DNA from 3 places in the Janthinobacterium sp. PSRC1-1 genome. Region 3 is predicted to be linked to each of the others. Evidence: predicted binding sites of a transcription regulator. Region 3 holds the regulator's gene; each other region holds the start of a gene.

What was found. Region 3 encodes sigma-54, which starts transcription at its own class of promoters, with help from an activator protein. Its sites were predicted from a motif close to TGGCANGNAANCTGCTTT; they were not measured.
Region 1: a site for sigma-54 is predicted at 3,632-3,649, ahead of ACP7DW_RS10260 (EDSAP-1 family PEP-CTERM protein). Genes of this name have one in related genera too.
Region 2: a site for sigma-54 is predicted at 5,757-5,774, ahead of prpB (methylisocitrate lyase). Genes of this name have one in related genera too.

The regions. Positions count from the first base shown of each region.
Region 1 covers NZ_JAFCWK010000004.1:208,719-216,204, reverse strand. The annotation lists gene ACP7DW_RS10290 (ClpXP protease specificity-enhancing factor) at 1-425, shown strand, start outside; tRNA gene ACP7DW_RS10285 (tRNA-Thr) at 452-527, shown strand; gene ACP7DW_RS10280 (Panacea domain-containing protein) at 1,016-1,594, shown strand; gene ACP7DW_RS10275 (dodecin) at 2,457-2,663, shown strand; gene ACP7DW_RS10270 (hypothetical protein) at 2,678-2,989, opposite strand; gene ACP7DW_RS10265 (hypothetical protein) at 3,151-3,525, shown strand; gene ACP7DW_RS10260 (EDSAP-1 family PEP-CTERM protein) at 3,737-4,726, shown strand; gene ACP7DW_RS10255 (LytR C-terminal domain-containing protein) at 4,794-5,876, opposite strand; gene ACP7DW_RS10250 (type II secretion system F family protein) at 5,888-6,826, opposite strand; gene ACP7DW_RS10245 (type II secretion system F family protein) at 6,841-7,486, opposite strand, start outside.
Region 2 covers NZ_JAFCWK010000006.1:430,656-438,141, reverse strand. The annotation lists gene prpF (2-methylaconitate cis-trans isomerase PrpF) at 1-871, opposite strand, end outside; gene acnD (Fe/S-dependent 2-methylisocitrate dehydratase AcnD) at 971-3,565, opposite strand; gene prpC (bifunctional 2-methylcitrate synthase/citrate synthase) at 3,577-4,731, opposite strand; gene prpB (methylisocitrate lyase) at 4,807-5,694, opposite strand; gene ACP7DW_RS16355 (hypothetical protein) at 6,037-6,285, opposite strand; gene ACP7DW_RS16350 (hypothetical protein) at 6,409-6,645, opposite strand; gene ACP7DW_RS16345 (MBL fold metallo-hydrolase) at 6,812-7,486, shown strand, end outside.
Region 3 covers NZ_JAFCWK010000004.1:441,189-448,674, reverse strand. The annotation lists gene ACP7DW_RS11330 (enoyl-CoA hydratase/isomerase family protein) at 1-169, opposite strand, end outside; gene hpf (ribosome hibernation-promoting factor, HPF/YfiA family) at 305-667, opposite strand; gene ACP7DW_RS11320 (RNA polymerase factor sigma-54) at 737-2,215, opposite strand; gene lptB (LPS export ABC transporter ATP-binding protein) at 2,220-2,975, opposite strand; gene lptA (lipopolysaccharide transport periplasmic protein LptA) at 2,975-3,538, opposite strand; gene lptC (LPS export ABC transporter periplasmic protein LptC) at 3,564-4,175, opposite strand; gene ACP7DW_RS11300 (KdsC family phosphatase) at 4,221-4,754, opposite strand; gene ACP7DW_RS11295 (KpsF/GutQ family sugar-phosphate isomerase) at 4,754-5,788, opposite strand; gene ACP7DW_RS11290 (monovalent cation:proton antiporter family protein) at 5,873-7,486, shown strand, end outside.

The sequences.
Region 1 (7,486 bases), 230 kb from region 3:
AAGTCGATTCGCGCACCACGGTACCGATGGAATACGTGAAAAAGGGCGAAATCGTGCTCAACATCAGCTTCGGCGCCACCAGCGGCCTGAAGATGGACAACGACGCCGTCCGCTTCCACGCCCGCTTTGGCGGTGTCTCGCGCGAAATCTACGTACCGGTCGACAACGTGATGGCCATCTACGCCAACGAAAACGGCCAGGGCATGGCCTTCGAGCCCGTGCTGGGCAACGATGACCCCGACGCGCAGCCGACCGACAGCCCGGCCTCCGCCGACCTGCCGCCGCCAGCGCTGGCCCCGGTCTCCAGCGCCCCGACCCTGTCGTCCGTGCCGACCAGTTCCCCCGAACAACGCGACAACGCCACGCCCGGCGACGACGAGCCACCAAAAAAAGGCGGCCGCCCGACCCTGACACGCATTAAATAGCGTATAATTCGCAACGCGCAGTTTTTGCCGACTTAGCTCATTTGGTAGAGCAGTTGATTTGTAATCATCAGGTGGCCAGTTCGAAACCGGCAGTCGGCACCAGAATATTAAGGGCTTACAGAAATGTAAGCCCTTTTCTTTTGGGCCAGTACCAACCAAGTGCCAACGCCAACTTATTTATAGTTGCGCCTCGCTTGATTACAAGCAATCACACCTCACGTACTACTTTCCATCTTGGATTCTTGTCAACGTCCCTGGCAACGATGGGCGTAAATCATCGTGGTTTCCAGACTGGCGCACAGTGGACCCCTTTTTGCCGCATGGCGACATGCAGGAGAACGTTGGCCGACGTCCCCGTCCAGCGACAAAGCCATCCAGCCGATACGCTGGCGCTTATCGATTTCGTTTGACAATTATCAAAAATACTGTACATTTATACAGTTAAACTGATTTAATCTACTTTCCGCACATATTGCATAGGCCAGAGCATCATGCACGGCAATATGTTGACAGCGATGTACTTTGTGCGTAGATTGATCTCAAATAGCTATCCAAATTGCTCAAAATTGATGCGATGGAGGCTCAAAATTATGCAAAACTTATACTCCGAAAAGAAGGCCGCGCAGGTTGCCGCCTACTTCTTATTTCAAGCCCAAGGCCGCCTTCCTGTACTTAAGCTAATGAAGTTGCTTTATCTAGCAGAACGGCGCTCATATGAAATGTACGGCGATCCGATCATTGGCGACAAGCTTGTTTCTATGGATCACGGACCAGTTCTGTCTCAAACATTGAATCGCATTAACGGAATGTCCTCATCTGAAGATAATGGGTGGGATGCGTGGATCGCGGATCGTGAGGACCATGCTGTGGCTTTGCGTGACGCAAGTCGGATTCGCTCGCCGGAGCAAGACCTTCTGGAATTATCTGAAGCCGAGTTTGAAGTTCTGGCAGAAACTTGGCAAGATTTTGGTCACTTGAGCAAATATCAGATTCGCGACCTCACTCACAAAATTTGTCCTGAGTGGGAAGATCCTGAAGGCTCATCAGTACCCATCACGTTAGAAAAATTGTTCGAAGTACTTAAATTCAATAATGAACAGACACGATTACTAAAAAAACAATTGCGTGAGCAGCAGGCGATCAACGCCGCTTTTACATCGGTGGCATGATGCCCGGGTGGTTACCGCAAGCCAAGGAAACACTCCTCATACCATCTGGCCCTGGTGGTTTGTTTCATTTATTTGTAGTACTAAATGACCCAGCGCCCATCGATGGCTATCCTGACAACATGTGCGCGCTGGTATGCGTTTGTTCGACCTATCCGAACGTCCCGTTCGATGCAACTTGTGAGCTTCAGGTCGGAAGCCATCCTTTCGTAGAACATCACAGTTACATCGCCTACAAGCATACTCGGCTGGAGCCCGCGGCAACATTGTCGCAATTGGTGAAGAGCGGGGTGTTTCGTGTGCATCGTCCTTGCGGAGACCCGCCTTTTTCAGAGATCAAAGCCGGGCTGAATGCATCGAAATTCACGAAGGGTGCCTTCAAACGACTACCAATTTAGTGGCGATCGAGGTGTCAACCCTGTATCAATGCCATAGTTAGATTACACGCAATAACTTCTTGCTTTGATAGGCACAGTTAGAGGATGTGATGATTTGGGTCCAGTTCGAAACCCATACCCGACACTAGAATTAAGTAGAAAATCATGGGTTACGTGCTTCGGCAGCTAACCCTTTTTCTTCTCAGGCGCCTGCGGGATGCTTCAGGTGCCATTGACGCTCATCGCGCCCCGAAGTGAGCACATAGCGTGGGACGCAACGCCGACTATCTCCACCCACACACCAACAAAATCAACTGAAGTCCGGGCTTTAACCGAAAACAATGTTGCCAGCATGATGGCAGCCTTCGCCAGATTCGCAATCGCATTGCTGCACCGCGCAATGACTATCAGCACATTTAGGCGCAAGATGAGCACGTGCTTGCGCAAAGCAGGCTCCCGATGTCTGGCTTGCCTACCTGGGAAACATCATGTCCGCACACACTTACAAGCTCATCGAACTGGTCGGCACGTCGACCGAGAGCAGCGATCAGGCGATACGCGATGCCATTGCCAAGGCGGCGCTGACGGTCAAGCATATGGACTGGTATGAAGTGACGGAATCGCGCGGGCATATCGTCGATGGCAAGGTGGCGCACTTCCAGGTCACGCTGAAGGTTGGCTTCCGGCTCGAATAGGGTAAGGTGGCAACTCACCGCCGCCCGACAACCGCCCGGCTCTCCAGCCACTCCCGGCCGCCGGCCTCCAGCGCGGCTTCGATCACCTTTTCCGGCAAGCTGTAGACGGTCGCCCAGCTGGCGCGGCCATCCTGCGTATTCGCGGGGAAACTGTGCGTCTCGATGGGCCAGTGGTATTTGCGTTTCAGCGCTTTGACGATGGCGGCCAGCGAGACGCGGCCTTGCAGCGGTTCGGCGCCGGACTGGTCGCGGTTCGACAGCAGCACGGCCAGGACCTGGCCGCGGCCCGTGCGCGCGCCGGGGAAGGTGGGGGTTTTGTTTGCCATGGCCTATTTTACCGGGCAATGTCGGACGAGATACGATGTGCCGCACCTTTGATCTGGCGCAAGCGCCGCACCAGCTTTGCGGCCACGATGGGTATTTCGCCAGGCGTGCCGGCGCCCCTCCGGCAGCCTGGGCCACTCATCACGGGGCACAGGAGCCTATCATGCACCGCCTGAACATCCACGCCATGCAATGGCAACCCGTTGCCGATATTTCCGCCGTCGACCCGCTGCTGCCCGCGGATCTGGCCTGCTTTCGCGAATTGCGCGACGTGCTGCAGCGCTATGGCGCACTCGACCGCTTCGGTATTTCCCTGATCCACCGCCATTTCGACATCGCCGACGACGAGGAGCTGATGGAATACACGGATGTGCAGCAACGCACCTTGACGGTCAAACCTGTCAAGAAAAGCGACATCGACTGGCAGCACACGACCATTACCAACTGGAAATTGACGGAAGGTGAGGAAGTGGCGCGCATCGGTTGCGGTTGCGCAAGCAATTCGGGTGGCCACCTGGGCTATCATCGCGGTACCTGAGGCGGGCCGGCGCCGCCCGCCAAGCGGCGTCGGCCTTTCTTACACTTCGCCCTATCCAGCTCAGCCCGCTTTGCGCAAGTAGTTGATTCAATTTACTTTTTTTGTGTGGCATGCAAGCTGCTTATCCCTGTCTACGAGATGAATCCAGGCAAGTCATTCTGGATTCTTTGTCCCCCGGATTTTCCGAGACTGACCACGATAAGAGGCTGCGATGAACGTCGATCACACACGAAGCAAGACCCTGGGCTGGCTGGGTGCACTGGCGGCGGCAAGTCTGCTGGCCAGCGGCCAGGCGCAGGCCGGCGCGTACGGCCTGGCCGTCAATGAGTTGAACAATTTCCGCATCACCACCAGCGCCGGCAGCTTGTCGCTGGCCGGCGCCAACCGCAATGCCAGCGACAGCGCCTTCTTCGAAGGTGGCGTGGCCGTCAATCCGCGCGCCGTCAATACGGGGCCGGCCGCCAACGCCGACGTGCTGCAAGTGTGTTCGGGGGGCGGCTGCAGCGGCTTGCCGCAAAACCACTACGCACCCAGTCCCAGTTCCACCCTGGAATTCGCGCGCGGTGATGCGCACGCCTTCGGCAATATGCTCAATGGCGGCGCCAGCGTGCAAGCCGTGGCGGAAGCACAGCGCAACACGGTCGGCGCCGCCACGGCCACGGCCGGCGACACGCTCACCGGTTCCGTCAACCTGACCCTGTCGAGCGCCGGCTTCATCACCTTCAGCTTCATGGGACGGCGCGACTTGCGCACCAGCGTGACGACCATGGGCGACAAGTCGAACGTGTCGATCATGGATATCTTCAATATCTCGTGCAATGCCGCCAGCCCCGCCGGCTGCCTGTCGCACGCGAACGCCGATGGCGTGATCTTCCAGTTCGCACCCGATGGCGATGCCAACAATGGCAGCGACGTCAATGGCAACCATACGGTCGGCAGCCTCGACCCGTTCAGCCTGAACATGACGGCCGGCACCAACGATCCCGCCACCGGGCGCGCCTTCACGAACGGCTTTTCGATGTTTTCCCTGACCTCGAATTTCGCCCTGCCCGCCGGCAGCTATACCTTGAACTTTGCCAAGTCCACGCGCACCGACATCGTCGTCATCGATCCCCAGGCCGTGCCGGAACCAGGCAGCCTGTTCCTGCTGGGCATGGGACTGGCGGCCCTGGCTTTTACGCGCCGCCGCCAGCCGACATAATCAGCAGTATGAAAAATACGCGGCGCCCGCAAAGGCGCCGCGTGTTTTTCATGCAGGCAGAAATGTTTTAACCTAGCCGCGCCAATGCCTGGCGCGCCAGTTGCAACTGCTGCAGATAATAGCGGTGCAACATGGCGGGGTCGCTCAGGTCGCGCCCCAGTACCAGGCGCAGCTCGCTGGCCGGGCAGTCGGCGGCCTGGGTCTGCACCTGGGTTTGCACTTGCAGCCCCAGCTGGCGGGCCAGCTGGCGCGCCGCCTGCTCTTGCGCGGGCCGGTATTCGACGCGCGTGCGCGCCACCTGGAAGCTGGTGTCATTGGCCAGGCGTACCACCTGCACGGGAGCGCCAGCCAGGCTGCGCGCCAGCGCGGCGGCCATGCCCGGCACGCCGTTGCCATTCACAATTTCCAGCCGCGGCTGCGGCGCGGACGCCGCCGGCATGGGCCGCTCGGGCACTGCGGCCGGTACGCTGCGCACCGCTGCCGGTACGCGCTGCAAGCGGGCCATGCCATCGCTCTGCGTGATCTCCACGCGCGCCATGGCGGGCGCCTCCGGCACCGGTGCAGGCGCGGGCACGGGCACAAGCTGCGGCGCCGCCGCGCCGCGCAAGACCGCCAGGTCGCGCCGCAAGTCGTGTTCCCGCAAGCTGGCCGCCTGGCGCCGCATGAGGGCGGCGCGCTCGTGCTGTCCCAGCCGTTCGAGTACCTGCGCCAGGTGCTGCCAGGCCAGCGCATTGAGCGGATCGAGCAGACACGCCTGTTCCAGCACAGGCAACGCTTGCGCATCGCGTCCGTCCAGAGAATAGGCATGGCCGAGATTGCTGAACAGATAGGCCTGCTGCGGCCGCGCCATACCCGTTTCCTGCGTCAAGGCCAGCCAATGGGTGATCGCCGCATCATGCTCGCCGCGCTGCGCGTGCAGCACGGCCAGGCCGTTGCGCGCGTTCACGTGGCGCGGCGCATGGCGCAGCGCTAGCTCATAGGCCGCCTGCGCGGCGGACAGGTCGCCCCGTTCGAAATGCTGGCGCCCCGCCACATAGGCGGCATCGGCGTCAGGCCACGCCGCCACCGGCGCATGCGCCAGTTGCGTGGTACAGGCGGCCAGGCCAAGGCAGGCACAGGCGGCGGCCAGGCGGGAGAGCGTCAAGCGCATGGTGACTCCTTTCAGCGGCTGGCCATGGCCGGCACGAGCACGCGATAGACTTCGATCACGGCCGGCCCCATGAGCACCAGCATCAGGGTGGGAAAGACGCAAAATATCAGCGGGAACAGCAGTTTCAGGGCGATCTTCGCCGCCGCCTCCTCGGCCAGCAGGCTGCGCTTGCCGCGCAGGTTTTCCGAATGCACGCGCAGCGAATCGCCCATGCTGGTGCCGAAGCGTTCCGATTGGATCAGCATGGCGACGAGGGTGTCGACATCTTCCACGCCACTGCGCAAGGCCAGGTTGCGCAGCGCCTTTTCCTTGGAAAAGCCGGCGCGCATTTCCATCAGTACCAGTTGCAATTCCTGCGCCAGCACCATGCTTTTGATGTGGATCTCGCCCGATACCTTGACCAGCGCACGCTCCAGGCTCAGACCCGCTTCCACGCACACGGTCAGCAAGTCGAGCGCATCGGGGATATTTTCAAAGATGTCGCGCTGGCGCCGCTTGGCCGTGCTGGCCAGCACCAGGTTCGGCAGGTAATAGCCGACCGTGGCGCTGACGCATAGCAGCAACAACAGCACGCTGCGCATCTGCGCCGCCATGGCGCTGGCCGCGTACAGCCCCAGCACGGTGGGAAACAGCAGGGCCAAGACGCTTTTCGCCGCAAAGTACAGGGCCGGCGCGCTCGCTTGCCGCCAGCCCGCATTCATGAAACGCGTGCGCAGCGGCGAGCGCTCCCAGCCCTCTTCCGGCAGCGACAGCTTGCTGAACGGCTGCGCCACGCGCGCCACGCGCTCCACCCAGCCAGAGTCGGCCACCGCATCGCTGGCCGCCGGCGCCGTGGCGCCGAACAGGCGCTGGCGCAAAGCGCCGGGAAAGAAGATCAGCCACGCCAGCAGGGCAAGCGCCACCACCACGACGAAGACAATCACGAGAAACAGCAGTTGCGAAGCGCTCATGCCACCCCCTGTTGTTATATCCTGATACGTATCACATTGCGCATCCAGACCACGCCCAGCGCCACCATGCCGGCCGCGTACCACAGCAATTTGATGCCGCTGGGATCGGTCCACAGCAGGCGGATGTATTGCGGGTTGACCAGCGCCATGACGCCGATCATCACCACCGGCATCAGTCCCAGCACCCAGGCCGACATGCGCCCCTCGGCCGACAGCACGCGCACCTGCCCCAGCAGTTTCAAACGGGCGCGGATGATGCGCGCGATGCTGACCAGCACTTCGGCCAGATTGCCCCCCGATTCGCGCTGCACCAGCACGGCGATGACGAGGTAGCGCAAGTCCGTCAGCGGAATGCGCGCGGCCAGGTTTTGCAGCGCCTCGTTCATCGGCACGCCGTAATTGATCTCTTCGTGCGCCATCTTGAATTCGCCGCTGATCGGCTCATTGAGTTCGTCGCCCACCATCTGCAGCACATTCGAAAACGAGTGACCGGCGCGCAGCGCGCGGGCCAGGAAATCGGCCGCTTCCGGCAACTGCGCCTCGATTTTTTTCAGCCGCGCCGCACGCGCGCGCAGCACCAACAGGCACGGTCCGCTCACGGCGCAAGACAGCAGCAGCAAGGCGCCAGGCAAGGGCATGGACCAGGCCGCCAGCAGCAGC
Region 2 (7,486 bases), on a different contig from region 3:
ACGAGACATAGCTGGCCGGTTTGGCGACGAACGCCACTTTCGGCGTGTGCTGGCGCTTCGCCGCCTCATCCAGGTGGGAAATCAAACCCATGCGCAAGGCGCCATGCGCGCGGATGGTCTCGAAACGGGCCAGCGCGGCCGGATCGCCATTGATGGCGTCCTGCAGTTCCGTGCCCGTGTAGCCGATGGCCTGCGCATCGACAAAAATCGTCGGGATGCCGGCGTTGATCATCGTGACTTTCAAGACACCGATGCCGGGCACGTCGAGGTCGTCGACCAGATTCCCGGTCGGGAACATCGCACCACCGCCGCCCTCTTCCTCCGCGGCCGGATCGAGGAATTCCAGCTTCACTTCGGCGGCCGGGAAGGTCACGCCATCGAGCTCGAAGTCGCCCGTTTCCTGCACTTCGCCATGCGTCACGGGGACGTGGGCGATGATGGTCTTGCCGATATTGGCTTGCCAGATGCGCACCGTGGCGACACCATTTTCGGGCACGCGCGCGGCGTCCACCAGGCCGCTGGCAATGGCGAACGAGCCGACTGCCGCCGACAGGTTGCCGCAGTTGCCGCTCCAGTCGACAAACGGCTTGTCGATGGAAACCTGGCCGAACAGGTAATCGACGTCGTGCTCAGGCTTGCTGCTTTTTGCCAGGATCACCGTCTTGCTGGTGCTCGAGGTGGCGCCGCCCATGCCGTCGATCTGCTTGCCGTACGGGTCGGGGCTGCCGATCACGCGCAGCAGCAGCGCATCGCGCGCCGCGCCGGGCACTTGCGCGCTGGCGGGCAAATCCTGCAGGCGGAAAAACACGCCCTTGCTGGTGCCGCCACGCATGTAGGTGGCGGGGATCTTGATTTGGGGGGTATGGGTCATTAGAGTTCCTGCGTTGAATGGCTGATTAAACCCAGAGGCAAAGAGCTGGGGTCAGACCCGGCGGGTCTGACCCCTGATTTACGTTGCATCAATCGTGAACTACGCGGCCTTGGACGACTCGAGGAAATCCTGCGCGAATCGCTGAAGCACGCCGCCCGCCTCGTAGATCGACACCTCTTCCGCCGTATCGAGGCGGCAGGTGACGGGCACTTCGAGCGTTTCGCCGTTCTTGCGGTGGACGAGCAGGGTCAACGTGGAGCGCGGCGTGCGCTCGCCGACGACGTCGTAGGTTTCGCTGCCATCGAGGCCCAGGGTCTTGCGGTTCACGCCTGGCAAAAACTCCAGCGGCAGCACGCCCATGCCCACCAGGTTGGTGCGGTGGATACGTTCAAAACCTTCGGCCACGATGGCTTCCACGCCAGCCAGGCGCACGCCCTTGGCGGCCCAGTCGCGCGAGGAACCCTGGCCATAGTCGGCGCCGGCGATGATGATCAATGGCTGCTTGCGCTCCATGTACACCTCGATGGCTTCCCACATGCGCGAAATCGTGCCTTCCGGCTCGATGCGCGTGAGCGAACCGGCTTTGACTTTGCCATCTTCGATGACCATCTCGTTCTTCAGGGTCGGATTGGCAAACGTGGCGCGCTGCGCCGTCAGATGGTCGCCCCGGTGCGTAGCGTAGGAATTGAAGTCTTCCTCGGGCAAACCCATCTTCGCCAGATACTCGCCAGCCGCGCTATCGAGCATGATGGCGTTCGATGGCGACAAATGGTCGGTGGTGATGTTGTCGCCCAACACAGCCAGCGGACGCATGCCTTTCAATGGGCGTGCGCCAGCCAGCGCGCCTTCCCAGTATGGCGGACGGCGGATGTACGTCGTCTGCGGACGCCAGTCGTACAAGGGGCTGACCTTGATGCCGTCATCCACTTGCGCGGCAAACATGGGGATGTACACCTTGCGGAACTGCTCCGGCTTGACGCTGGAAGCGACGATAGCGTCGATTTCCTCGTCGGATGGCCAGATATCCTTCAATAAAATCGGCTTGCCGTCCGGGGCGATGCCCAGCACGTCCTTCTCGATATCGAAGCGGATGGTGCCGGCAATCGCATAGGCCACCACCAGCGGCGGCGAGGCGAGGAAAGCCTGTTTCGCGTACGGGTGGATGCGGCCGTCGAAATTGCGGTTACCCGACAAAACGGCGGTGGCGTACAGGTCACGCGATACCACTTCTTCCTGGATGACGGGATCGAGCGCGCCCGACATGCCGTTGCACGAGGTGCAGGCAAACGCCACCACGCCGAAGCCCAATTGCTCCAGCTCGGACATCAGGCCCGCTTCCTGCAGATACAGTTCCACGGTTTTCGAGCCGGGCGCCAGCGACGATTTGACCCACGGCTTGCGCGTCAAACCAAGGCGGTTCGCATTGCGCGCGATCAGGCCGGCGGCGATCATGTTGCGCGGGTTGTTCGTGTTGGTGCAGCTGGTAATGGCCGCGATGATGACGGCGCCGTCCGGCATCTTGCCCGGCTCGTTTTCCACCACGCCGGAGATCCCCCGCGCGGCCAGTTCCGAGGTCGGCACGCGGTTGTGCGGATTCGACGGCCCGGCGATATTGCGCACCACCGACGACAGGTCAAAAGTCAGCACGCGCTCATACTGCGCGTCGGCCAGGCTGTCGGCCCACAGGCCAGTCTCTTTGGCGTACAACTCCACCAGCTTCACCAGTTCGTCGTCGCGGCCCGTCAGTTTCAGATACTTGATGGTTTGCGCATCGATGTAGAACATCGCGGCCGTGGCGCCGAATTCCGGCGCCATGTTGGAGATCGTGGCACGGTCGCCCAGGGTCAGGTGCGAAGCGCCTTCGCCGAAAAATTCCAGGTAGGACGAGACGACCTTCTGCTTGCGCAAAAATTCCGTCAGCGCCAGCACGGTATCGGTGGCCGTGATGCCCGGCTGCGGTTTGCCCGTCAGCTTGACGCCGATGATGTCGGGCAAACGCATCCACGAAGCGCGGCCCAGCATCACGCTTTCCGCTTCCAGGCCGCCGACGCCGATGGCGATCACGCCCAGCGCGTCGACCATGGGCGTGTGCGAATCCGTGCCGACCAAAGTGTCGGGATAGGCGACGCCATTTTGCACCTGGATCACGGGCGACATGCGCTCCAGATTGATCTGGTGCAGGATGCCGTTGCCTGGCGGGATCACGTCGACATTTTTAAAGGCTTTCTTTGTCCAGTCGATGAAGTCGAAACGGTCTTCGTTGCGGCGGTCTTCGATGGCGCGGTTCTTGGCGAAGGCGTCGGGGTCAAAACCACCGCATTCGACGGCCAGCGAATGGTCGACCACCAGCTGCGTCGGCACGACGGGATTGACCAGGGCCGGGTCGCCGCCCTGGGCCGCGATGGCGTCGCGCAGGCCGGCCAGGTCGACCAGGGCCGTCTGGCCCAGGATGTCATGGCAGACGACGCGGGCCGGGAACCAGGGAAAGTCCAGGTCGCGGCGGCGTTCGATGAACTGGCTCAGCGACGCGTTCAGGGTGGCAGGGTCGCAGCGGCGCACAAGGTTTTCGGCCAGCACGCGCGAGGTATACGGCAAGGTGGCGTAGGCGCCTGGGGCGATCGCATCGACGGCGGCGCGCGTGTCGAAGTAGTCTAGCTGGGTGCCCGGCAAGGGCTTGCGATGCAGGGTATTCATATTGGCACTCATTATTTGCGGTCCTTGATCGGCACGAATTCCAGGTCTTCCGGGCCCACGTAATTGGCGCTCGGGCGGATGATCTTGTTGTCGATGCGCTGTTCGATGATGTGGGCGGCCCAGCCCGAGGTGCGCGAAATGACGAACAGCGGCGTAAACATCGCCGTCGGCACGCCCATCATGTGGTACGACACGGCCGAGAACCAGTCCAGGTTCGGGAACATGTTCTTGATTTCCCACATGACCGATTCCAGGCGCTCGGCGATGTCGAACATCTTGGTGGAACCGGCTTCCTGCGACAGCGAACGCGCCACTTCCTTGATGACTTTATTGCGCGGGTCGGAAATCGTGTAGACGGGGTGGCCGAAGCCGATCACCACTTCCTTGTTGGCGACGCGCTCGCGGATATCGGCTTCCGCTTCGTCGGCGTTGTCGTAGCGTTTTTGAATGTCCAGCGCCACTTCGTTCGCGCCGCCGTGTTTCGGGCCGCGCAGCGCGCCGATGGCGCCCGTGATGGCTGAGTGGATGTCCGAACCCGTACCGGCGATGACGCGGCTGGTGAAGGTCGAGGCGTTGAATTCGTGTTCCGCGTACAGGATCAAGGACGTGTGCATGGCTTTTTCCCACGATGCCGACGGTTTTTCGCCGTGCAGCAGGTGCAGGAAGTGGCCGCCGATCGAGTCGTCGTCCGTTTCCACTTCGATGCGCTTGCCGTTATGGCTGTAGTGGTACCAGTACAGCAGCATGGAGCCGAATGACGCCATCAGGCGGTCGGCGATGTCGCGCGCGCCAGGCGCGTTATGGTCGTCTTTTTCCGGCAGGGTGCAGCCCAGCACGGATACGCCCGTGCGCATCACGTCCATCGGGTGGGCGGCGGCCGGCAGCGCTTCCAGGGCCGACTTGACAGCCGACGGCAAGCCGCGCAGGGATTTCAGCTTGGCTTTGTAGCCTTTCAATTCGGCGGCGGTCGGCAGCTTGCCATGCACCAGCAGGTAGGCGATTTCCTCGAACTCGCAGCTGTCGGCCACGTCCAGGATGTCATAGCCGCGGTAGTGCAAATCGTTGCCGGTCTTGCCGACCGAGCACAGCGCCGTGTTGCCGGCAGTAACGCCGGACAGGGCGACGGATTTTTTAGGCTTGAAAGTAGCGACTTGCGGTGCGGTCATAGTGTTCTCCAGAAGATGATTGTCAGTCCAGTGCGGCGGGCCTGGGCCTCCCAAGGCCCGCTCTTGTATAGGTGCTTACTTCTTTTGCGCGGCGAACAGCGCGTCGAGCTTTTGCTCGAAGTCGTGATAATTGATCGATTCATACAGCTCCATGCGCGTCTGCATGGTGTCGACGACGTTCTTTTGCGTGCCGTCGCGGCGCAGGGCGCGGTAGACGTTGTCGGCCGCCTTGTTCATGGCGCGGAAAGCCGACAGCGGATACAGGGCCAGGCCCACGTGGGCGCTGCGCAATTCGTCCAGCGTGAACAGCGGCGTGGAACCGAATTCCGTGATGTTGGCCAGGATGGGCACGTTGACGGCCTTGGCGAACGTGGCATACATCTCCAGGTCGGTGATGGCTTCCGGGAAGATCATGTCGGCGCCCGCCTCGACGCAGGCGACGGCGCGTTCCAGTGCCGCTTCCAGGCCATCGACGGCCAGCGCATCGGTGCGCGCCATGATGACGAAGTTCGGGTCCGTGCGCGCATCGACGGCCGCCTTGATGCGGTCGACCATTTCTTCCTTGCTGACGATTTCCTTGCCCGGACGGTGGCCGCAGCGCTTGGCGCCCACCTGGTCTTCGATATGCAGGCCGGCTGCGCCGAACTTGATCATCGATTTGACGGTGCGCGCCACGTTGAAGGCGGACGAACCGAAACCCGTGTCGGCATCGACCAGCAGCGGCAGGTCGCACACGTCGGTGATGCGGCGGATATCGGTCAGCACGTCGTCCAGGCTGGAAATGCCCAGGTCGGGCAAGCCCAGCGAGCCGGCCGCGACACCGCCGCCGGACAAATAAATGGCTTTATAACCGGCGCGCTTGGCCAGCAAGGCGTGGTTGGCATTGATGGCGCCGACGACTTGCAACGGGGATTCTTCCTGGACGGCCTTGCGGAATGCGGCACCTGCGGAGTATTGAGTCATGTGTTCACCTTATGGGTTTCGGATGGTCCCGAATGTTTCACGGAGTGGCTATGAGCATCAGTATTGCAAATGCCGTGCCAGGGCCGCGCGTCCACCCGGAAAGGACGCCGGTACCCAGTGACATACGGGCGAAACAGCCATGTATCGGCGTGGCGTGCCGTGCCACGCAAGGGAACAGCGCTGTCACGATTGAGGTCAATGATGTTTCAAATATGTTTCAATCATTCCATTTGAAACATTGAAACATGAAACGGGCCAGACTGCCACCAGGCGGGACGCCGGGCGCGCACATAAAAAAACAGCCGGCGGGCGCCGGCTGCAGGTTTGCTGGAAATGCAGGAGCTAAGCCAGCCGCACCAGCGGGTTGGCGATGATGTTGTCGATCTGGCGCACGGCTTCTTCGCAGGCGGCGGCAATGGCGCCGTCCTCGTCGTCGCGCACGAACTGCATGGTCGAGCCTTCGAATACTTCCAGGCCTTCCGCGGTGGCGCGTTCGATGTCGCAGCTGGCCGACCATTTGCCATCGGTGGTGGGCACGGCCAGGGGAACGATTTCCCAGCCTTTATAGTGAATTTTAGAACTGTTTTCCATGGGGTGCCTCCTTGTGACTGACTCGATGGTGGAAATCGTAGCATGAAGCGCGACCGCTAGCGACGTGTTTCAGGCGCCGGCGCACGGTCAGGCGCACTTTCAGGCTAAACGATTTACGCTGGCTCAAGGACGCAGCAGATTATCCACTTCCGTCCTGGCCACTTCTATCCCGGCAGTGCAAGCCGTCTCGGGCGCCGCATAGCCGCCCAGGGTACGGCTGCGCGTAATCGCTTGCGCCGCGCTCTCGCCCTCGCGCTGCAGGTGGTAGGTAAAATCCCATAAATCGTCGTTGTCCTTTTGCGGGGTCACCGAAATCGTAAAACCGCGGTATTGTTCACTGCGTGCAGTAATATCGTTCATGAATTCCTCCTTGTAAGAATGAGGTTACCACGCTGCAAGCGCCAGGGTGCGCACGACTGCCGCGCACTCCTTATCTGTTTTTCGCATGCCAAAGGTCAATTCTCAGCATTTTTTTAGCGCACTCTGGCGATATAATGCCCTTCCCTGTCCGTACTCTGCCGCCGCGATGACCCCACAAATCCAAGCTTTCTTCGATCCCGCCACCGCCACCGTCACGTATGTTGTGTACGAGGCCGATGGCCAGGACTGCGCCATCATCGATTCCGTGCTCGACTACGACCCGAAAGCGGGCCGCACCTCGACCGCCTCGGCTGACAAGGTGATCGCCTTCGTGCGCGAACACGGCTTGCAGTGCCGCTGGCTGCTGGAAACCCACGCGCATGCCGATCACCTGTCCGCCGCGCCCTACCTGCAACAGCAGCTGGGCGGCGACGTGGCCATCGGCGCCGCCATCCAGACGGTGCAGCAGGCGTTCGCCGCCGTCTACCACCAGGATGGCGCCAGGGCCGACGGCTCGCAGTTCGACCAGCTGTTCGCGCCCGACCAGGTGTTTCATATCGGTAAATTGGAAGTGCGCGCCCTGCACGTGCCCGGCCACACGCCGGCCGACCTGGCTTACCAGATCGGCGACGCCGTCTTCGTCGGCGACACCCTGTTCATGCCGGACGTGGGTTCGGCACGCTGCGACTTTCCAGGCGGCTCCGCCTCCCTGCTGTACCGCTCCGTGCAGCGCCTGCTGGCGCTGCCGCCGCAAACGCGGCTGTTCATGTGCCACGACTATCCACCGAACGGCCGCGCGCCGCGCTGGGAAGTGACGGTGGCCGAACAGCGCGCCGGCAAC
Region 3 (7,486 bases):
TGCTGGAACGGATGACGACGGCGTCCACCTGCGGATCGTCGCGCCAGGCCAGCAGGGCAGCACTCAGGGCGCGCACCATCTCCAGCGACAGGGAATTGAAGGCTTTCGGACGGTCGAGCACGATATGCCCGGTGCGGTTGCGGATGGAGGTCTGGACGAAGTCGCTCATGGCAGGCAGGAAAAAAGTGAAAGTGCGAATATTCTAGCGCCTGCGCGGGGAACATTGCGTTCAACAGGTCCAGACGCAAAAAAGGGCGCAAGATGTGCGCCCTTAGTTGATCACAACTGCTGGAAGCGGGTGGCCTTAAACGGCGACGACGGCGTCTTCCTCGGAGTTGTCTGGCAGATGCTTGATCGCCTCTTTACCGTGCCCTTGCACTTTGGTTTTGTATTTCATCACTTGCCTGTCCAGCTTGTCGATCAGGATATCGATGGCGGCATACAGGTCATGCGCCAGGCTTTCCACATAGACAGTTTTGCCACTCAGACGCAGGTTGACTTCGGCCTTTTGACGTTTTTCTTTCTCTTTGAGGTTATCCACGGTCAGAATCACGGCGATATCGATAACTTGATCGAAATGACGTTTCACGCGCTCCAGCTTCGTTTGTACGTATTCACGGATGGCTGGTGTCACTTCGAGATGATGTCCGCTGATGGTGAGATTCATACACACTCCTAAAGATGATCGGGTTCGTGCGGTCCATCCTATCCGGCCCGCAGAGGAACCGAAAAAAACTTACAAACACTTACGCAGGCTCACTGGCGGAATTTTCAACGCTTCCCGGTATTTGGCAACAGTACGTCGCGCAATCACCATGCCTTGTTCCCCCAGCATGTCCGCAATCTTACTGTCGGATAAAGGATTTTTAGGGTCTTCTGCTCCTGTCAGTTGCACGATCAATGCCCGTATCGCCGTCGATGACGCTTCGCCCCCCGCTTCGGTGGCGACGTGGCTACCAAAGAAATATTTCAACTCGAACATGCCGTGCGGGGTCAGCATGTACTTTTGAGTTGTTACCCGCGAGATAGTACTCTCGTGTAAACCCAGTGTATCAGCTATTTCACGGAGCACAAGGGGGCGCATGGCAACGGCCCCATGCGAGAAAAAGTTCTTTTGTCTTTCTACTATCGCCTGCGCCACGCGCAGGATCGTGTCGAAGCGCTGGCGCATATTCTTGATCAGCCACTTGGCTTCCTGCAACTGTGCGCCCATGGCGCCCTCGCCCTTGCCCTGCTTGAGCAAGTTGGCGTACATGGCGTTGACGCGCAGGCGCGGCATGACGTCGTTGTTCAGGGTGACTTGCCAGCCATTGCGCGCGCGCTTGACGACGACGTCGGGCACCACGTAATCGGACACGTCCGAGGCGAACACGGCGCCCGGATGCGGATTGCACTGGCGAATCACCGTCTGCGCCTCGCGCAAGTCTTCCTCGTCGCAATCGAGGGCTTTTTTCAGCTTGTTGAAATCGCGCTGGGCAAACCAGGCCAGGTGCTTTTCCACGATGACGAGGGCCATGCGCCGCGTCACCATGGCGACCTGCGGCAAGCGCTTGATTTGCAGCGCCAGGCATTCGGACGCATTGCGCGCGCCCACGCCGGGCGGATCGAAACTTTGCAACAGGGACAAGGCCGTGCGCATCTCGTCGGCGTCGATTTCCAGCTCTTCCGGCAGGCGCGCCAGGATGTCGTCGAGCGACTCTTCCAGGTAGCCATTGTCGTCGAGCGCGTCGATGATCAGCTCGACCAGCGCGCGGTCGCGCAATTCGAGCACCGTCACGCGCATCTGCTCCATCAGGTGTTCGCGCAGGGTACAGTGATGGGCCTCCAATTGCGGACGCGAATCTTCGTCGTCGGGCGCCTTGCCCCGGCTCGCCTCGCTCCAGTCGCTGTCGCCGCCGTCCGCGGCGGCCGGGCCCTCGCCCGCCTCGCCGTCAAACGCCTCCGCTTCGGCCGGCGCCGCAGGCGCCTCCTGGCCGGGCGGCTGGGGCGGCGCTTCGGCCGGCGCGGCCGTGGAACTCAGGGCCCCGTCGGACAGCAGGCGCAGCGAATGATCGAGCGGATCGTCGAGGCGCTCGAGCAAGGGATTGTCCGTCAGCAGTTGCTCTAGTTCCTGGTGCAATTCCAGGGTAGACAATTGCAACAGGCGTATCGATTGCTGCAACTGCGGCGTCAGTGCCAGGTGCTGCGAAGTGCGCAGCTGCAATGATTGTTTCATTGGCTCACATGCGGAAGTGTTCGCCCAGGTAGACCCGGCGCACCGACTCGTTCGCGATGATGTCGTCGGGGCGTCCCGACGCCAGCACCGAGCCCTGGTTGATGATGTAGGCACGGTCGCAGATACCCAGCGTCTCGCGCACATTATGGTCGGTGATCAGCACGCCGATATTGCGCTCCTTCAAGAAGCGCACGATGCGCTGGATCTCGATCACGGCGATCGGGTCGACACCGGCGAACGGTTCGTCGAGCAGCACGAAACGCGGGTCGGTCGCCAGCGCGCGGGCGATTTCCACACGGCGGCGCTCGCCGCCCGACAGCGACAGCGCCTGGTTCTCGCGCAACTTTTCAATTTGCAAGTCGGCCAGCAATTTATCCAGGCGCTCCTCGATCTCGGCCTTCTTCAGGGGGCGGCCTTCGACGGTCTGGATTTCCAGCACGGCGCGGATATTGTCTTCCACCGTCAGCTTGCGGAAGACGGACGCTTCCTGCGGCAGATACGACAGGCCCATCTGCGCGCGGCGGTGGATCGGCAGGCGGGAAATGTCCACGCCGCTGATGTCGATGGTGCCGCCGTCCGACGGCACCAGACCGACGATCATGTAGAACGAGGTGGTCTTGCCGGCGCCGTTCGGGCCCAGCAATCCCACCACTTCGCCGCATTCGACTTGCAGCGAGACATCATGCACGACTTGCCGCTTGCCATAGGTTTTTTGCAGCCCGCGAACGATCAGGGTGCTGCCGCAACGTGTATTGTCCATTAGTTCTTTCCTGGTGCGGGCGTGGCCGGCGCCTTGGGCTTCGGCTGGATCACCATGCGCACGCTGCCGCCATCGGGCGTGCTGGTGCCGCTGTCGGAATTTTCCATTTTGAATACTTCCTTGCGGCTGTCATACGAGATGAAGGCGCCGTTGGCCACGTCGGTCACTTTCGTGCCTTCCAGGCGCGTCAGCTTGGCCTTGGAAAACAGTTTCACCACTTCCGTCTTGTTATCGTATTCCACGCGCTCCGCCTCGCCTTCCACCCACAGGTCGCCGGCGCCATCGCGCTTCTGGCGGAAGGTGGCCAGCTTGCCGGGATCGGCCCAGAAGGTGATGAACTGGTAGCCTTGCGGGTCTTCCGTGATCAGGGCCCGGCCCGCCTTCATGGTCAAGGTACCCTTGACCAGCACGACGTCGCCCGTCAGGGTACGCACCTGCTTGACGTCATCGACGTGGCCGCTACGTGCCGTGATGACGGCTTCCTTCTCGGAATCGGCCTTCTCGGCATGCGCCACGCCCATCATGGCCAGAGAAAATACGGTCAACAGCAAGATATTCTTCATAGTATGGTTTCCTTGTTTCATTCTGTCATTTTGCCGCCGCGGCCGGGCGCGGTTTCGGCGGGAGGACCATGCGCAGCGCATTCTGCACTTCCACCACGCCAGTGGCGTTATTGGCCTTCATGCCGATGCCATTGATGCGCGAGGCGCCCGTCAGGATATCGACAGGCACGTCCGTTTCCATTCTTTCCTCATCCGGAAATACCGTCAGCGCTTCCGTCCTGACCGTCAGGTTCTGCGCCTTCGGACTGGCCACGCGGTCGATCACGACATTGCGGTGCAGTTGCAGCCGGGTATTGTCCTGGTCGATATGCGCCAGTTCCGCATTCATGTTCATCGGCGGCATGCCTGGCGTGAGCTTGCGCACGAAAGGCTGGTCGATATCGGAGGAATCATCGAGCGGATAATGCGTGAGCTTGGTACCCGATACGATATAGCTGGGCTTACCCGTCAAGTCCATGCGCACCAGGCTGAAATTGGTGATGAAATAGTCTGGCTCATCCAGATGCTTGCTGGCCTTGATGTCCTGGGCATTCTTGTTCATCACTTCCAGCAGCCAAAAGCTGCCCAGCGCAAAGACGACGGCCCCCAGCACGGTAAAAATCATGCGCCAGCGATGGGCGCCTCCTGGCTTATGCATAGGGTTTCACTCTTTCCAATCTCACTGGCGGCATGGCGATGCGCCTCACTCCAGGAACGGCGCCATGACGCGCGCATAGTTATCCTGAGCGCGCAGCAGGAATTCGCAGATCTCGCGCACCGCGCCACGGCCGCCGCCGGCCTGCGTCACATGGTGCGCCAGGTCCAGCGCTTCCGGACGCCCGCCCGGCACGCTGACGGCAAAGCCCACGCGGCGCAGGATGGGCGCATCGATGACATCGTCGCCGATATAGCCGCATTGCTCTTCCGTCAAGCCCGTCAGCGCCAGCAGTTCGCGAAACGGCGTCAGCTTGTCGTGACCGCCCTGGTGCACATGGGTAATGCCCAGGTCTTGCGCGCGGCGCGCCGTGATGGCCGAGCGGCGCGCGCTGATGATGGCCGTCTGCACGCCCGATTCCTGCAGCAGCTTGATGCCCAGGCCATCATACACATTAAACGTTTTCATCATCTCGCCATCGGGGCCGAAATGCAGGCTGCCGTCGGTGAGCACGCCGTCGACGTCAAAGATCATCAGTTTGACCTTGGCCGCGCGCGCCAGGTTGTCCGCTACGCTGTCCATCAGATCACCTTCGCTTGCGTCAGATCATGGATATGCAGCGCGCCCACCAGCTTGCCGTCGGCATCGACGACCAGCATCTGGTTGATGCGGAACTGCTCCATCACGGCCACGGCGTCGACGGCCAGGCGTTCGGGCGCGATGCTGCGCGGCTGCGCATGCATGACGTCGCGGATCGCCACTTGCGTGAAATCCTGCACGCGCTCGAACATGCGGCGCAAGTCGCCATCGGTAAACACGCCCACGGGACGGTCGTCCGCATCGACGACGGCCGTCATGCCCATGCCCTTCTTCGTCATTTCTTCCAGCGCCTGCAGCAAGGAAGCGTCCACGGGCACCTTCGGCACCCGTTCGCCGCTGCGCATGACGTCATGCACATGCGTGAGCAGGCGGCGGCCCAGGGCGCCGCCCGGGTGCGAGCGGGCGAAATCTTCTTCCTTGAAGCCGCGCAAGTCGAGCAAGGCCACGGCGATCGCGTCGCCCAGGGCCAGGGTCACGGTGGTGCTGGCCGTCGGCGCCAGGTTCAGCGGACAGGCTTCTTTCTCAACAGAAATATCCAGGTGCACGTCGGCCAATTGCGCCAGGCTGGAGTTCGGTTTGCCCGTCATGGAAATGAGCACGCCGCCCATGCGCTTGACGACGGGCATGATGGCCATCAGTTCCGACGATTCGCCGGAATACGATATGGCAATAAAAGCATCGTCCGAGGTGACCATGCCCAGGTCGCCATGGGCCGCTTCGGCCGGATGCACGAACAGGGCCGGCGTGCCGGTGGAAGCGAGGGTGGCGGCGATCTTGCGCGCGATATGGCCGGACTTGCCGATGCCCGAGACGACGACACGCCCTTTGCATTGCAGCAACATCGCCACGGCGCGGCCCACGCTGTCGTCCGTGGCCAGGCGCGCGTGCAGCGCAACGATGGCGTCGGACTCGATCTGCAAGGTGGTGCGGGCCAGCGCGACGGCGCGCTCGGTCGTCGCTTGCATGTCAATTCGATCAAAAGCTTTCAGCATTGTTTTTTCATGGGTTACACTCATGCCCAAAGTATAAACGAATTAGGAAAGCAAAAAACTTGCCAGTCACAACAAACAACGATTTCCATTGACCGCACCGGGCAACCCATGTTTTCCTCGCTTGAACTGACCCTGATGTTACTCGGCAGCGCCGTGCTGGGCGTGGTCGCTTTCAGAATGTTGCATCTGCCGCCCATGCTGGGCTACCTGGCCGTCGGCATCGTCATCGGCCCCCATGCGCTGGGCCTGGCGGCGGAAAACGAGGCCAGCCATACCCTGGCCGAGTTCGGCGTCGTCTTCCTGATGTTTTCCATCGGGCTGGAATTTTCTCTGCCCAAATTCCTCGCCATGCGGCGCATCGTCTTCGGCCTTGGCATGGCGCAGGTGGTCACCACCATCATCGCCACCGTCGTCTTCGGCTGGTTCGTCGGACGCTACCTGTCCGCCTACATCCACCTGAGCTGGCAAGCCGCGTTCGCCCTGGGCGGCGCGCTGGCCATGTCGTCGACGGCCATCGTCTCGAAAATGCTCACGGAACGGCTGGAACTGGAAAGCGAACACGGCCGCAAGATCATCGGCATTTTGCTGTTCCAGGACCTGGCCGTGGTGCCCCTGCTGATCCTGATTCCCGCCCTCACGCGCGATTCGGACAATCTGGCCGAAACCCTGGCCTGGGCCGGTGGCAAGGCCCTGGTTGTCCTCATTTTGCTCTTGTTCATCGGCCAGAAGCTGGTGCGCGGCTGGCTGACCATCGTCGCCAAGCGCCGCTCGCAGGAATTGTTCATGCTCAACCTGCTCTTGATCACCTTGGGCGCGGCCTGGATCACGGAACGGGCGGGGCTGTCGCTGGCCCTGGGGGCGTTTGTTGCCGGCATGCTCATTTCCGAGACGGAATTCAAGCACCAGGTGGAAGAGGATATCAAACCGTTCCGCGACGTGCTGCTGGGCCTGTTCTTCATCACCGTCGGCATGCTGCTCAACATCCGCGTGGTACTCGACAACTGGTGGCTGGTCTTGCTGCTGCTGTGCGGCCCCGTGCTGCTGAAATTTGCCCTGATCGCGGGCCTGGCCCGGCTGTTCGGCTCGAGCAACGGCGTGGCCTTGCGCACAGGACTGGGACTGGCGCAGGCGGGCGAGTTCGGCTTCGTGCTGCTGAACCTGGCGGGCGGCATCAAGCTGATGGACCCGTTCGTCGTGCAGGTGGTGCTGGCCTCGATGGTGCTGTCGATGCTGGTGGCGCCCTTCCTCATCGCCAAGTCCGATGCCATCGTCATGAAGCTGGCGGCCAACGACTGGATGATGCAATCGCTGGCGCTGACCAAGATCGCCACGCGCACCATGGCGTCGCAGAAACACGTGCTGATCGCCGGCTTCGGGCGCAGCGGGCAAAGCCTGGCCACCCTGCTGGCGGAAGAAAAGATCGAGTACCACGCGCTGGACCTGGACCCGGAACGGGTGCAGGAGGCGCAGCTGGCTGGCGCCCACGTCTCGTATGGCGACGCGGGCCGGCGCGAAAGCCTGGTGGCGGCCGGTATCTACCGGGCCAGCGCCGTGGTGATCACGTATGCGAATACCCCCTCGGCACTGAAGTTATTGCATTTACTCAACGACATGGCGCCGACCTTGCCCGTCATCGTGCGCAGCCACGACGACAGCGACCTCGACCAGTTGAAGAAAGCGGGCGCGGCCGAAGTGGTGCCGGAATTGATGGAAGGCAGCCTG